Linked DNA regions of Caballeronia sp. LZ062. The protein of the gene in region 1 interacts with the protein of each later gene in a pairwise test. Links are inferred from orthologs where the notes say so. Each region holds a gene or a part of one and is shown on either strand. Other genes may lie near its edges.

Region 1 (8,767 bases):
TGTCTTCCGACGCCGCCTTGAACTCCATCGCGACGACCGCTTCTGCGATCAGATCCGACGCGTCTGCTGCGATGATATGCACGCCGAGAATCTCGTCGGTCTTCGCATCCGCGATCATCTTGACGAAGCCTTCTGCCCGGCCGATGCCCAGCGCGCGGCCATTGGCCATCATCGGGAACTGGCCGGTCTTGATCTCGCGGCCTTCGGCCTTGAGCTGCTGCTCGGTCTTGCCGACCCACGCGATTTCCGGTTCCGTGTAGATGACCCACGGCACGCAGTTGTAGTCGATATGCGGCTTTTGTCCGTCGATGATTTCCGCCACCGCCACGCCTTCGTCTTCCGCCTTGTGCGCGAGCATCGGGCCGCGCACGACGTCGCCGATAGCGTACACGCCCGGCACGCTCGTCGCGCAGTGATCGTCCACGTCGATGAAGCCGCGCTCGTTCGCCTTCAGGCCGATGGCGTCAAGACCGAGGTTGTCCGTGTTCGGCACGCGTCCGACCGACACGATCAGGCGGTCCGCTTCCAGCGTTTGCGCGTTGCCGTGATTGTCCGTGTACGCGATCGACACGCCGTTGCCGGTCGTCTTTACTTCGCCGATCTTCACGCCGAGGTGAATGTCGAGACCCTGCTTCTTAAACTGCTTGGCAGCTTCCTTCGCGAGCGAATCGTCCGCTGCAGCGAGGAATTGCGGCAGCGCCTCGAGCACGGTCACTTCGGCGCCCAGACGCCGCCACACCGAGCCGAGTTCCAGACCGATCACGCCCGCGCCGATCACGGCGAGCTTCTTCGGCACGGAATCGAACGAGAGCGCGCCTTCGTTGTCGGCGATCAGCTTGTTGTCGACCGGAATGCCCGGCAAATGACGCGCCTTCGAGCCCGTCGCGATGATCACGTTCTTCGCCGTGACGGTTTCCGTCTCACCTTCGCCCGACACTTCGATCTGCACGCCGGCGTCCGTCTTGCCGGTGAACTTGCCGTGACCCTTGAGCCACGTGATCTTGTTCTTGCGGAACAGGAACTCGATGCCCTTCGTCATCTTCTCGACGATGCCGTCTTTACGCGCCAGCATCTTCGACACATCGAGCTTCACGTCGGACACGCTGATGCCGTGATCGGCCAGATGCTTCGACGTGTTTTCGAATTCTTCCGAGGACGCGAGCAGCGCCTTCGACGGAATGCAGCCCACGTTCAGGCACGTGCCGCCGAGTTTCAGCGCGCCGGCCGGGTTCTTCCACTTCTCGATACACGCAACCGTCTTGCCGAGTTGCGCTGCGCGAATCGCCGCGATATAGCCGCCCGGGCCCGCGCCGATCACGACGACATCAAATTCCTTGGACATGACTTTCCTTTGGTCTATCTCCGCTCATGCGGAGCTGCCTCGTGCGATGCGCGCGAGCCTATCGCGCGCATCGAGGCGAATTGCTTCTTACAGGTCCAGCAGCAGGCGAGCCGGATCTTCCAGCGCGTCCTTCATGGCGACGAGCGACAGCACGGCTTCGCGGCCGTCGATAATGCGGTGGTCGTACGAGAGCGCGAGGTAGTTCATCGGACGGATCACGATCTGGCCGTTTTCGACCACAGCGCGTTCCTTCGTCGCGTGCACGCCGAGAATGGCGGACTGCGGCGGGTTGATGATCGGCGTCGAGAGCATGGAGCCGAACACGCCGCCATTCGAGATGGAGAACGTGCCGCCCGTCATTTCTTCGATCGACAGCTTGCCGTCGCGCGCCTTCGCGCCGAACTCGGCAATCTTCTTTTCGATGTCGGCGAGGCTCATCTGATCCGCGTTGCGCAGGATCGGCACGACCAGACCGCGCGGCGAACCGACCGCGATACCGATGTCGAAGTAGCCGTGATAGACGATGTCGTTACCGTCGATCGACGCGTTCACGAGCGGGAACTTCTTCAGCGCGTGGACGGCGGCCTTCACGAAGAACGACATGAAGCCGAGCTTCACGCCGTGTTCCTTCTCGAAGCGGTCCTTGTACTTGTTGCGCAGATCCATGACCGGCGCCATGTTGACTTCGTTGAACGTCGTCAGAATGGCGTTGGTTTGCTGCGATTCGAGCAGGCGCTCGGCGATACGCGCGCGCAGACGCGACATCGGCACGCGCTGTTCCGGGCGATCCTTCAGCCACTGATCAGCCGATGCGGGCGCGTTGACTTGCGGCAGCGAAGGCTTCGCGGCCTTCGCGGGCGCAGCGGCCGGAGCCGGTGCCTTCGCGGCAGCGGGTGCGCCGGCTTGCGCGGCGAGCGCGTCGCCCTTCGTGATACGGCCGTCGCGGCCGGTGCCTGACACCTGGTCGGCGGACACGCCCTTCTCGGCCAGAATCTTGGTTGCGGCCGGCGACGTAGCGCCGCCCGTGACCGAACCGCCCGTCGCGGATGCGGTCGCTTGCGCGGACGCCGACGACGACGCCACTGCCGGCTCGGCTTGCGGCGCGGGCTTCACTTCGGCGTCGCCAGCGGCGGCGGCTGCGGGCGCTTCGCCTGCTTTCGCTTCGGTGTCGATCTTCGCGATGATTTCGTCGGCGGTGACGATATCTCCGTCATGCTTGATGACCTGCGCGAGCACGCCAGCCGACGGCGCCGGCACTTCGAGCACGACTTTGTCGGTTTCGATTTCGATCAGGATTTCGTCCTGGGCGACAGCCTCGCCCGGCTTCTTCTTCCATTGCAGCATGGTTGCTTCCGAGACCGACTCGGAAAGCTGGGGAACCTTGACTTCTACGATAGCCATTTCTGTATTGTCCTAATGCGTTCTGTGTGTACGAGCGAGCCGAACGAAGAGACCGGGGAGCGCCGCTCGCCCGGTCTTCGTTCATCCGCGTGTTACTTCGCGATGGTTTGCGCGCCTTTGAGGCGGCCGAACGCGCCTTCCACGAGCGCCTTCTGCTGCTCGTAGTGCTTCGCGTAATAGCCGACCGCGGGCGAGGCTGAAGCGGGACGGCCGCTGTAGGCCAGCTTCATCCCTTCCTTCATGCCTTCACGCAGATGGTGCTCGATGTAGAACCAGGCACCCTGGTTCTGCGGCTCGTCCTGCACCCAGACCACTTCGGTCGCGTTTTCGTACTTCTTGAGTTCCGCGTCGAACTGCTTGTGCGCGAACGGATACAACTGCTCGATACGCACGATGGCGATGTCGTTCGCCTTCGCTTCGCGGCGATGCGCGACGAGGTCGTAGTACACGCGGCCCGAGCAGCAGACCACGCGCTTGACCTTCTTCGCGTCGATGCTTTCGTCCACTTCGCCGATGACCGGCTGGAACGAGCCCTTCGCCAGTTCCGACAGGTCCGACACCGCTTCCTTGTGACGCAGCAGCGACTTCGGCGTGGCGATGATGAGCGGCTTGCGGAACAAGCGGATCATCTGACGGCGCAGCAGATGGAAGATCTGCGCAGGCGTCGTCGGCTGAACCACTTGCATGTTGTGGTCCGCGCACAGTTGCAGGAAACGCTCGATACGCGCCGACGAGTGCTCCGGACCCTGGCCTTCGTAGCCGTGCGGCAGCATCATCGTGAGACCGGAGACGCGGCCCCACTTCACTTCGCCCGACGAGATGAACTGGTCGATCACCACTTGCGCGCCGTTCACGAAGTCGCCGAACTGCGCTTCCCACGCGACGAACGTGTTCGGTTCCGCGGTCGAATAGCCGTACTCGAAGCCGAGCACCGCTTCTTCCGACAGCACGGAGTCGATGACCGTGAACTTCGCCTGGTTGTCCGCGATGTTCTGCAGCGGAATGTACGTGCCGTCGTTCCAGCGTTCGCGGTTCTGATCGTGCAGCACGGCGTGGCGGTGCGTGAACGTGCCACGGCCCGAGTCCTGGCCCGTCAGACGCACCGCGTAGCCGGATGCCACCAGCGACGCGAACGCGAGATGCTCGCCCATACCCCAGTCGAGCTTCGATTCGCCACGGCCCATCGCGCGGCGATCGTTGATCACGCGCTCGACGAGCGGATGCAGCTTGAAGTTCTCCGGAATCGTCGTGATGCGCTCAGCGAGACGCTTCAGTTCGGCGAGCGGCACGGCGGTGTCGGCGGCGTCCGTCCATTTGCGGTTCAGGAACGGCACCCAGTCGACCGCGTATTTGCTCTTGTAGTTCGAGAGCACCGGATCAATGGTGTGATGGCCTTCGTCCATCGCCTGACGGTACGCCTTCACGAAGTTGTCGGCGTCTTCGGCCGTGATCACGCCTTGCTGCACGAGCTTCTCGGCATACAGCGCGCGCGTGCCCGGGTGCTTCGCGATGGTCTTGTACATCAGCGGCTGCGTGACCGCCGGCGTGTCCTGCTCGTTGTGGCCGAGCTTGCGGAAGCAGACGATGTCCACCACCACGTCCTTGTGGAACTTCATGCGGAAGTCGATCGCGAGCTGCGTGGCGAGCACGACCGCTTCGGGATCGTCGCCGTTCACGTGGAGCACCGGCGCCTCGATCATCTTGACGACGTCCGAGCAGTACAGCGTCGAGCGCGAATCGCGCGGGTCCGACGTCGTGAAACCGATTTGGTTGTTGATGACGATATGCAGCGTGCCGTGCGTGCCGTAGCCGCGCGTCTGCGCGAGGTTCAGCGTTTCCATCACGACGCCCTGGCCCGCGAAGGCCGCGTCGCCGTGAATCTGCACCGGCAGGACTTGCAGGCCTTCTTCATCGCCACGGCGATCCATACGCGCCTTCGCCGAACCCTCGACCACCGGGTTGACAATTTCGAGGTGCGACGGGTTGAACGCGAGCGACAGGTGAACCGGGCCGCCTTCGGTCGACACATCCGACGAGAAACCCTTGTGGTACTTCACGTCGCCGGCCGGCAGGTCGTCCACGTGCTTGCCTTCGAATTCGGCGAAGAGGTCAGCCGGCATCTTGCCGAGCGTATTGACCAACACGTTGAGACGGCCGCGGTGCGCCATGCCGATGACGATTTCCTGCACGCCGTTCTTGCCCGCGTGACGCACGACTTCGTCCATCGACGCGATGAAGCTCTCGCCCCCTTCCAGCGAGAAACGCTTCTGGCCGACGTACTTGGTGTGCAGGAAACGCTCGAGGCCTTCGGCGGCCGTCAGGCGGTTCAGGATGTGCTTCTTCTTGTCGTTCGAGAAGTCAGGCGTCGAACGGATCGACTCGAGACGCTCCTTCCACCAGCGCTTCTGCTCGGGATCGCTGATATACATGTACTCGGCGCCGATCGTGCCGCAGTACGTGTCACGCAATGCCTTGACGATCTCGCGCAGCGTCGCGCGCTCGAAACCGAAATACAGGTTCGTGGCGCTGAACGTCTGGTCCATGTCGGCTTCGGTGAAGTCGTAGAACGCAGGCTCGAGTTCGGGAATATGCGGACGCTCGCGGCGCTTGAGCGGATCGAGATTGGCCCATTGCGAGCCGAGGAAGCGATACGCGCCGATGAGGGACTGAACGTAGACTTGTTTTCGCGCGGTGGCGAGGTCTTCGGTTGCGCCTTCGCGGGGGATGAAGCCGTTGGACTTCGCGCGCTGGGCAAACGATTCGACGATCGGGCCGTGAGCCACGTCGTTGTGATTCGTGCCGTCCGACGCAGGCACGTTCTGCAACGCGTCGAAATAGGCTCGCCAGGTCTCGGGCACTGACGCGGGATTATCGAGATATGCCTCGTACAACTCTTCGACGTACGGAGCATTACCGCCGAACAAATAGGAGTTCGACTGGAATTGCTTCATCATTTTTACGCTCACCTTTCTTCGAGTTTCTCGAGGAAGTGCGGGTTACAAAACCTTCCGCGACACGGCCTGACCGTTTAGCGGATTGCGCGAATCAAGTCTGCTTGGAAGGACCTAAAAAGCGACAGCTAATCCGAATAGCATAGCACAGAAGCATTCGTCATATGACCGGACGTCGCACCGTTGCGAAGCCATTCGCCCTTCTGCAACGGGCATGTGCGGGCGTTTCCGGTCGATGCAAGAGCGCGCGCCATGCGTCATTGTCGGCATCGACAGCTATTTCTTTAATGCGCGGGGATGAGCGTCGAAAACAAAAAGCCGCCCGAAGGCGGCTTTTTAACTGCAACGTCGGAGACGACTTACTCCGCCGATTCGCGGCTCGCGCGACGACGCTCATGCTCCTTCAAGTGACGCTTGCGCAGACGGATCGACTGCGGCGTCACCTCGACGAGCTCGTCGTCGTCGATAAATTCGACCGCGTACTCCAGCGAGAGCTGGATCGGCGGCACGAGGCGCACGGCTTCGTCGGTGCCCGAGGCGCGCACGTTGGTCAGCTGCTTGCCCTTGATCGGATTAACGACGAGGTCGTTGTCACGGCTGTGAATGCCGATGATCATGCCTTCATAGAGCGCGTCGCCCGGCGACACGAACATGCGGCCGCGATCCTGCAGCTTCCACAGCGCGTAGGCGACAGCGGCGCCGTCGTCCTGCGAGATCAGCACGCCGTTGCGGCGTTCGCCGACCGAGCCTTCCTTGACGGGCGCATACGAATCGAACGTATGGCTCATCAGGCCCGTGCCGCGCGTGAGAGTCAGAAATTCGCTCTGGAAGCCGATCAGACCGCGCGCCGAAATCTTGTACTCGAGACGCGTGCGGCCGCGGCCGTCCGAGGCCATGTCGAGCATTTCGCCCTTGCGGCGGCCAAGCTCTTCCATCACGCCGCCCTGATGCTGGTCTTCGATATCGACCGTCAGGTTTTCATACGGCTCGCACTTCACGCCGTCGATTTCCTGCAGCACGACGCGCGGACGCGAGACCGCCAGCTCGTAGCCTTCACGGCGCATGTTCTCGACGAGGATCGTCAGGTGCAGTTCGCCGCGGCCCGAGACTTCGAACGTGGTTTCGTCCCCGGTGTCCTTCACGCGCAGCGCGACGTTGTGGTTCAGTTCCTTCGTAAGACGGTCGCGAATCTGGCGGCTCGTCACGAACTTGCCTTCCTTGCCCGCGAGCGGCGACGAGTTCACGAGGAAGTTCATCGTGAGCGTCGGCTCGTCGACGGTGATCATCGGCAGCGCCTCGGGATTCTCCGGCGAGCAGATCGTCACGCCGATGCCGATTTCCTCGATACCGTTGATCAGCACGATATCGCCGGCCTGCGCTTCCTCGACTTGCACACGCTCGAGACCGTGGAACGACAGCACCTGATTGATCTTGCGATTGAGGATCGCGCCGTCCGGACCCGAGCGCACCGCGACCTGCATACCGGGACGAATGCGCCCGCGTGCGATGCGGCCCACGCCGATACGGCCGACGTACGTGTTGTAGTCGAGCGAGGTGATTTGCAGTTGCAGCGGGCCGTCCGGATCGGCCGGGCGCACCGGCACGTGTTCCAGAATGGCTTCGAAGAGCGGCCGCATGGTGCCTTCGCGGGTTTCCGGATCGAGGCTCGCGTAGCCGTTCAGGCCCGACGCGTAGACGATCGGGAAGTCCAGTTGCTCTTCGGTAGCGCCGAGCTTGTCGAACAGATCGAAGGTCTGGTTGATCACCCAGTCGATGCGCGCGCCCGGACGGTCCACCTTGTTGATGACGACGATGGGCTTGAGACCGAGCGCCAGCGCCTTCTTCGTGACGAAGCGCGTTTGCGGCATCGGGCCTTCGACGGCATCGACGAGCAGCAGCACGGAATCGACCATCGACAGCACGCGCTCGACTTCACCGCCGAAGTCGGCGTGTCCCGGCGTATCGACGATGTTGATATGCGTGCCTTCGTATTCGACCGCGCAGTTCTTCGCGAGAATCGTGATGCCGCGTTCCTTTTCGATGTCGTTCGAGTCCATGACGCGCTCGGCGACCTGTTGATTTTCCCGGAACGTGCCCGACTGACGGAGCAACTGGTCGACGAGCGTGGTCTTGCCGTGGTCGACGTGGGCAATGATGGCGATATTGCGGAGGGCGCGAGTCATAAGAGGTATCTTGGTTGTGCGCCGTCGGAGCGAGGGCCGCCAAGCAGGAACGCTCAATGGCTGATGGCTCGGCAGACCCTCGGGTAAGCGTCACGAAGTCGCATCAAGCAGGTGCTTGGCGTGACGATCTGAAATGACTCTTCGGGCCCGGCGCGGTGAGAACCGAAAATTATAGCACGCGCACGTGTCAGCATCGAAGCTGCCCAAAAGCTGCCCATGCGTCCGGCCTTCGCGCACGGATTGTTAAGCAGTCTCCGAAAAGACTGTTGCAGCGGCCGATTCACGCCCCTATAATCCTGCCTAGTCAACTATTGCACTCGCACAAACTTTTCTCATGAGCGACGCTCCCAAACCCACGGCGATCGACAACTACGTGTTGAGCGAAAGCGTCGGCTATTTGCTGAGCCGCGTGCGGTCGACGCTGTGGAACATGGTGACGCAGCACACCACGTCCGAGCTCGGCATCACGAGCACGCAGGCGAGCATCGTCTTCATGCTGGCTGTCGGCAAGTGCCTGACGGCGGCGGATATTGCGCGGGAATACGGCATCGACGCGAGCGCGGTGACCCGCCTGATCGACCGGCTGGAGAAGCGCGGGCTCCTGTCGCGCGTGCGCAGCGAAGAAGACCGGCGCGTGGTGCGCCTCGCGCTCACGGCCGACGGCCGCGCGATGGCGGAAAAGGTGCCCGCCATCTTCACGCGCGTTCTCGATGCGTTGCTCGCGGGCTTCACACCGGAGGAAGTCGGCTTCCTGAAGAGCATGCTCAGGCGCATTCTCGCCAATACGTGCGATCCTGCGGCCTGCCCGGCGGGAAGCGGTGATAAGCCTGCCAGTTCATTGCGCTGACAAGCAATCGACCCCGGCATTGCGTACTCACCACCGAAAAATT
Region 2 (5,647 bases), 450 kb from region 1 along the record:
GCATCGGCGTGGTCGCGTGCGGCTACGCGGACGGCTATCCGCGCATCGCGCCGGAAGGCACGCCGGTCATCGTCGATGGCGTGAGGACGGCGCTTGTCGGCCGCGTTTCGATGGACATGCTCACCGTCGATCTGACACCGTGCCCGAACGCGGGCATCGGCTCGCGCGTCGAATTGTGGGGCGCGAACCTGCCGATCGACGACGTGGCGGCCTCGTGCGGCACCATCGGCTACGAGCTGATGTGCGCGATCGCGCAACGCGTGCCGGTCCGCGCGGAATGAGCGCGGGCGCATCGCGTTATAAGCAATGAATCTCTAAAGGCAATACGTGGCAAAAGCAGCGAAGGCAAAGACGCTTTACATCTGTAGCGAATGCGGCGGACAAGCGCCGAAGTGGACCGGACAGTGCGCGGCATGCGGGGCGTGGAACACGCTCGTGGAATCGGTGGAGCAGGCGCCCTCGGCGCATCGCTTTCAGGCGCTCGCGAAGATTTCGCCGGTGCAGCGCCTCGCCGACATCGAAGCGGCGGACGTGCCGCGCTTCACGACCGGCGTCGGTGAATTCGACCGCGTGCTGGGCGGCGGCCTGGTGCCGGGCGGCGTGGTGCTGATCGGCGGCGATCCGGGCATCGGCAAGTCGACGCTTTTGCTGCAATCGCTCGCCGAAATCGCGCGCGAGCGGCCGTCGCTGTATGTGAGCGGCGAAGAGTCAGGCGCGCAGATCGCACTGCGGGCGCAGCGGCTCGGGCTGCTCGGCGGCACGGCGAGCGCGGCGGCGGACCTCGCGCTGCTCGCCGAAATTCAGCTCGAAAAGATTCAGGCGGCTATCGACGAGCAGCGTCCCGAAGTCGCCGTCATCGATTCGATCCAGACCGTCTATTCCGAAGCGCTGACGTCCGCGCCGGGTTCCGTCGCGCAGGTCCGCGAATGCGCAGCGCAGTTGACGCGCATCGCGAAGCAGACGGGTACGGCCATCATCATGGTCGGCCACGTGACGAAGGAAGGCAGCCTCGCCGGGCCGCGCGTGCTGGAGCATATCGTCGATACGGTGTTGTACTTCGAGGGCGACACCCACTCCTCGTTCCGGCTCGTGCGCGCGTTTAAGAACCGCTTCGGCGCGGTGAACGAACTCGGCGTGTTCGCGATGACCGAGAAGGGTCTGCGCGGAGTCGCGAATCCGTCGGCACTGTTCCTGTCGCAGCACGAGCAGAGCGTCGCGGGGTCGTGTGTGCTCGTGACGCAGGAGGGCTCGCGGCCGCTGCTCGTGGAAGTGCAGGCGCTCGTCGATACTGCGCATGTGCCGAATCCCCGTCGGCTCGCGGTCGGTCTCGAACAGAACCGGCTCGCGTTGCTCCTCGCGGTGCTGCATCGGCACGCAGGCATCGCATGTTTCGATCAGGACGTGTTTCTGAACGCGGTAGGCGGCGTGAAGATCACCGAACCTGCCGCCGATCTCGCTGTGCTGCTCGCGATTCACTCGTCGATGCGCAACAAACCGCTGCCGAAGGGCTTGATTACCTTCGGCGAAGTGGGGCTCGCCGGGGAAATTCGCCCGTCGCCGCGCGGGCAGGATCGCCTGAAAGAAGCGGCCAAGCTCGGCTTCTCCGTCGCGCTGATTCCGAAGGCCAATGCGCCGAAGCAAGCTGTGGACGGTCTCAAGGTGATCGCGGTCGATCGCATCGAAGAAGCGATCGACCGCGTGCGGGATCTCGAATGAACGGATCGGACCCTCGGTAACGGGCCGTAAGAAACTCGCGCGCGGCTGTAACCTAGTGCGGGCGCGGTTTCCCTATCCTTTCGGGACCAAGGACCGGCGGATGAAGCCACTACGCGCCGCCGCGCCGAAGTGACTGGAAGGATCGAGAGGACCACGCTTTGAAACATGTCAAAACAGCCCGGCCCGCGCCTGCGTTTCACCTGCGCGGCTGCCGCGTCTCGGCGCCCTTGCAACAGCCGTTCGGCAGCGGATGCCGGATCGTCGAATGGATCGACGGTGAAGGGCAGATTTCGCGGCGCGTCGTGTCCGCGGATGTGACCGAGGCCGAAGTCGTCGCCACCATCCGCCGTCATGTCACAGGCCGCAAGCACGTTCTCGTCGACGACGAACGGCAGCCGCGCCAGACCTTGCCGCGACGCTAGTCTTCGCGGCCGCGAAAGAGCGGATGCACCGCCGCTTCCGCCGGCGTGAGCACCGGCGCGACGCAGCAATAGAGCGGTTCGAGTCGCGCGATCCATTCGTCGCGTGTGCGCTCGCGAAAGCACGCGGCCACGTGTGCTGCGAGTTCCTTCGCATCCGCGCCGCCGATGGCCTGCCCGAGACTCCAGTGCCGCGCGGCCCAGTCCGGGCGGCCGAGCGCGCCGCATAGCGTCTGCCAGAACTTGAGTTCGAGCGCGCCGACCGCCATGAACTTGTCGTCTTTCGTGCGATACACGTTGTAGCAAGGCACGCCGCCGTTGAGCAGTCCCGCGCCCGCGCGCGTGCTGGCTTCGTCGGAATTGGCGAGCGCGACATGCGCCATCACGTTGTTAGCATGGACGGCGTGCGTCATGGAAACGTCGAGAAAGCGGCCTTCGCCGCCGCGCGCGACGTGCCACAGCGCAGCAAGCATCTCCATGACGGCCGTGAGTGCGCCGCCGAGCAGGTCCGCCAGCTGGAAATTCGGCACGATGGGCGCGCCGTCCGCTTCGGCAAGCTGATCCAGCACGCCTGCATACGCGATGTAGTTGAGATCGTGCCCCGCCTTGTCGGCGAACGCGCTTTTGCTGCCGAAGCCCGTGATCGCGCAATAGACGAGCCTCGGATTCGCTTGCCGCAGCACGTCGTAACCGACGCCGAGCCGCTGCATGACCGATGGCCGGAAGCTCTCGACGAGCACGTCCGCATCGCGCGCGAGGTCGATCAATCTCGCGCGACCGGCTTCGGTCTTCAGATCGAGCGTCATCGACCGCTTGCCGCGATTGACGATCCGATAGAACGCGCTCGGCGCGCCGCTCGCGCGGTCGGCGTCGCTTTGCAGCATCGAGCGGGCGTAGTCGCCTTCGCCCGGCGGTTCGATCTTGAGCACGTCGGCGCCGAGTTCGGCTAGGCGCAGCGTAGCGACCGGACCGGGCAGAAGCCGCGTCAGATCGAGCACGCGAAGACCGGCGAGAGCGGGAGAGGTCGTCAAGTCGTCGGTCTCCGTGGAGGATTACGAGCTCAGTTGTTCGAGTTCCTCGTGCGCCTCGAGCCACTCCAGTTCGAGCGTCTCGAGCCGCGCGTTGACTTCCCCCTGGCGGCGAATCGTGTCGGTCAGCTTCGCCTTCATCGCGGCGTCGTAGCTCGCCGGATCGGCGACGAACGCATCGAGCGTCGATTTCTCTGCATTGAGCGCGTCCATTTCCTTCTCGATCTTCGCGATGCGCGACTGCAGCGGCTTGCGCAAATGCGAGAGCTTCTGCCGCTCCTGCGCTTCCTGCCTGCGCTGCTCCTTCCGGTTGAGCGCGTTGTCCTGCGCGTTGCCGGAGTCCGATGCCGCGCCGTTCGCTTCCTTTGCGGCGGCGCGCGTTTGGGCGGCATGTTGCAGAAGCCAGTCGCGATAATCATCGAGATCGCCGTCGAACGGACTCAGCCGGTGCTTCGCCACCAGCATGAACGTGTCGGTGGTGGCGCGCAGCAGATGGCGGTCGTGCGACACGAGAATGAGCGTGCCCTCGAATTGCGCAAGCGCCATGGTCAGCGCGTGACGCGTTTCGAGATCGAGGTGGTTCGTCGGTTCGTCGAGCAGCAGCAGATTGGGCTTCTGCCAGATGATGAGGGCGAGCGCGAGCCGGGCCTTCTCGCCGCCGGAAAACGGCGCGATTTTCGCGGTGGCCATGTCGCCCGAAAAGTTGAAGCTGCCGAGAAAGTCGCGCAGTTCCTGCTCGCGCGTGTCGGGCGCGAGGCGCGCGAGATGGGCGAGCGCGGAGTCGTCCGGGCGCAGGGTTTCGAGTTGATGCTGCGCGAAATAGCCGATCTGCAAGCCCTTGCCTTGCCGCACGTGACCCGAGAGGGCGTCTAGCGTGCCGGCGAGCGTTTTGATGAGCGTGGACTTGCCCTGACCGTTGGCGCCGAGCAGACCGATGCGCTGCCCGTTCTGGATCGACAGCGTCACGCCTTCGACAATCGGAATCTCGACGCTTTCGTCGCTGCGATAACCGCAGCGCACGTCTTCCATCACCATCATCGGATTCGGCGCGGCATCCGGCGTGCGGAATTCGAACGTGAACGGCGAACTGGCGTGCGCGGGCGCGATCAGTTCCATTTTTTCAAGCGCCTTCACGCGGCTTTGCGCCTGCTTCGCCTTGGTGGCCTTGGCCTTGAAGCGGTTGATGAAGCTCTGCAAATGCTGCACCGTCTTCTGCTGCTTCTCGTAGGCGCTTTGCTGCAACGCGAGCTGTTGCGCGCGCAGCACTTCGAACTGGCTGTAGTTGCCGCCGTAACGCTTGACCTGCCGGTTCTCCAGATGCAGCGTGACGTTGCACACCGCATCGAGAAACTCGCGGTCGTGCGAGATCACGACGAGCGTGCCCGGATAACGGCCGAGCCAGTCTTCCAGCCAGACGATCGCGTCGAGGTCCAGGTGGTTCGTCGGTTCGTCGAGCAGCAGCAGGTCGGACGGACACATCAGCGCCTGCGCGAGGTTCAGACGCATGCGCCAGCCGCCCGAGAAGCTCGCCACCGGCTCGCGCGTCTGTTCGAGCGTGAAGCCGAGCCCGAGCAGCAGCGTTTCCGCGCGGGCGGGCGCGGTGTAGCCGTCGGCATCGGCGAAAGCGGCGTGGGCTTCGGCTTCGGCCGCGCCGTCGTGCGCGGCGGACGCCGCCGCGATCCGCGCTTCGATGGTGCGCAACTGCGTGTCGCCGTCGAGCGTGTAGTCGAGCGCGGTGCGATCCACGGCGGGCGTTTCCTGCGCGACATGCGCGATGCGCGACGACGGCGGCATCGAGAAATCGCCGCCGTCCGCGTGCAACTCGCCGCGCAGCACGGAAAAGAGCGTGGATTTGCCCGCGCCGTTCGCGCCGACGAGACCGGCTTTCTCGCCCGGATTGAGCGTGAAGCTCGTGTCTTCGAAAAGCGGCTTTGTGCCGCGGGACAGGCTGAACTGTTTGAAGCGGATCACGTCGGAGGGCGGCGAAGAGCGCGGACTGAAGGAAACCGCTATTTTAGACCGGGCGCGTATCCCGCAAGGGGTCGTCCGTTCGGCTAATGGCGGCCGAACGCGCAGGGGAGTAGCATCGCCTGACTTTCACTATTTCAACGCGCGGAGCACGGCATGAATTCGACCACCGACAGCATCTACGGCTTCACGGCACAGCGGCTCGACGGCACGACCACGAGTCTCGACGCGTACCGCGCCAAGGTGCTGCTGATCGTGAACACCGCGAGCGAATGCGGTTTCACGCCGCAGTACAGGGGCCTGCAAGAGCTGTACACGCTGTACGCGGGGCGCGGCTTCGAGGTGCTCGGCTTTCCGTGCAACCAGTTCGGCAAGCAGGAGCCGGGCGACGCGGCGCAGATCGGCAGCTTCTGCGAGTCGAACTACGGCGTCACGTTTCCGATGTTCGCGAAGATCGACGTCAACGGGCCGAACGCGCATCCGCTCTTCAAGTATCTGACCGAGAAGGAGCCGGGC

What was found. Proteins that work in one complex are often made in the same cells at the same time.
Region 2: the proteins of P9239_RS10330 (region 1) and P9239_RS12435 interact in binary tests that used the Escherichia coli proteins (3 or more experiments, as listed by UniProt). The link is inferred for Caballeronia sp. LZ062 from one-to-one orthologs.

Annotation. Positions count from the first base shown.
Region 1 is NZ_JARTWB010000002.1:906,534-915,300, reverse strand. What follows is about bases 2,636-6,079. They hold P9239_RS10330 (2-oxoglutarate dehydrogenase E1 component), read right to left. Parts: upstream 5,698-6,079; coding sequence 2,836-5,697; downstream 2,636-2,835. Other genes in these bases: typA (translational GTPase TypA), read right to left, coding at 6,054-6,079; odhB (2-oxoglutarate dehydrogenase complex dihydrolipoyllysine-residue succinyltransferase), read right to left, coding at 2,636-2,743. In the rest of the region: lpdA (dihydrolipoyl dehydrogenase), read right to left, coding at 1-1,342; more of odhB, read right to left, coding at 1,430-2,635; more of typA, read right to left, coding at 6,080-7,877; P9239_RS10320 (MarR family transcriptional regulator), read left to right, coding at 8,212-8,724. UniProt on the Escherichia coli protein: E1 component of the 2-oxoglutarate dehydrogenase (OGDH) complex which catalyzes the decarboxylation of 2-oxoglutarate, the first step in the conversion of 2-oxoglutarate to succinyl-CoA and CO(2).
Region 2 is NZ_JARTWB010000002.1:1,357,201-1,362,847, reverse strand. What follows is about bases 2,662-5,647. They hold P9239_RS12435 (ATP-binding cassette domain-containing protein), read right to left. Parts: upstream 5,135-5,647; coding sequence 3,188-5,134; downstream 2,662-3,187. Other genes in these bases: P9239_RS12430 (glutathione peroxidase), read left to right, coding at 5,288-5,647; P9239_RS12440 (CaiB/BaiF CoA-transferase family protein), read right to left, coding at 2,662-3,166. In the rest of the region: alr (alanine racemase), read left to right, coding at 1-281; DNA repair protein RadA, read left to right, coding at 328-1,716; P9239_RS12445 (DUF2866 domain-containing protein), read left to right, coding at 1,875-2,138; more of P9239_RS12440, read right to left, coding at 2,135-2,661. UniProt on the Escherichia coli protein: Genetic data indicate it may be involved in ribosome assembly or function.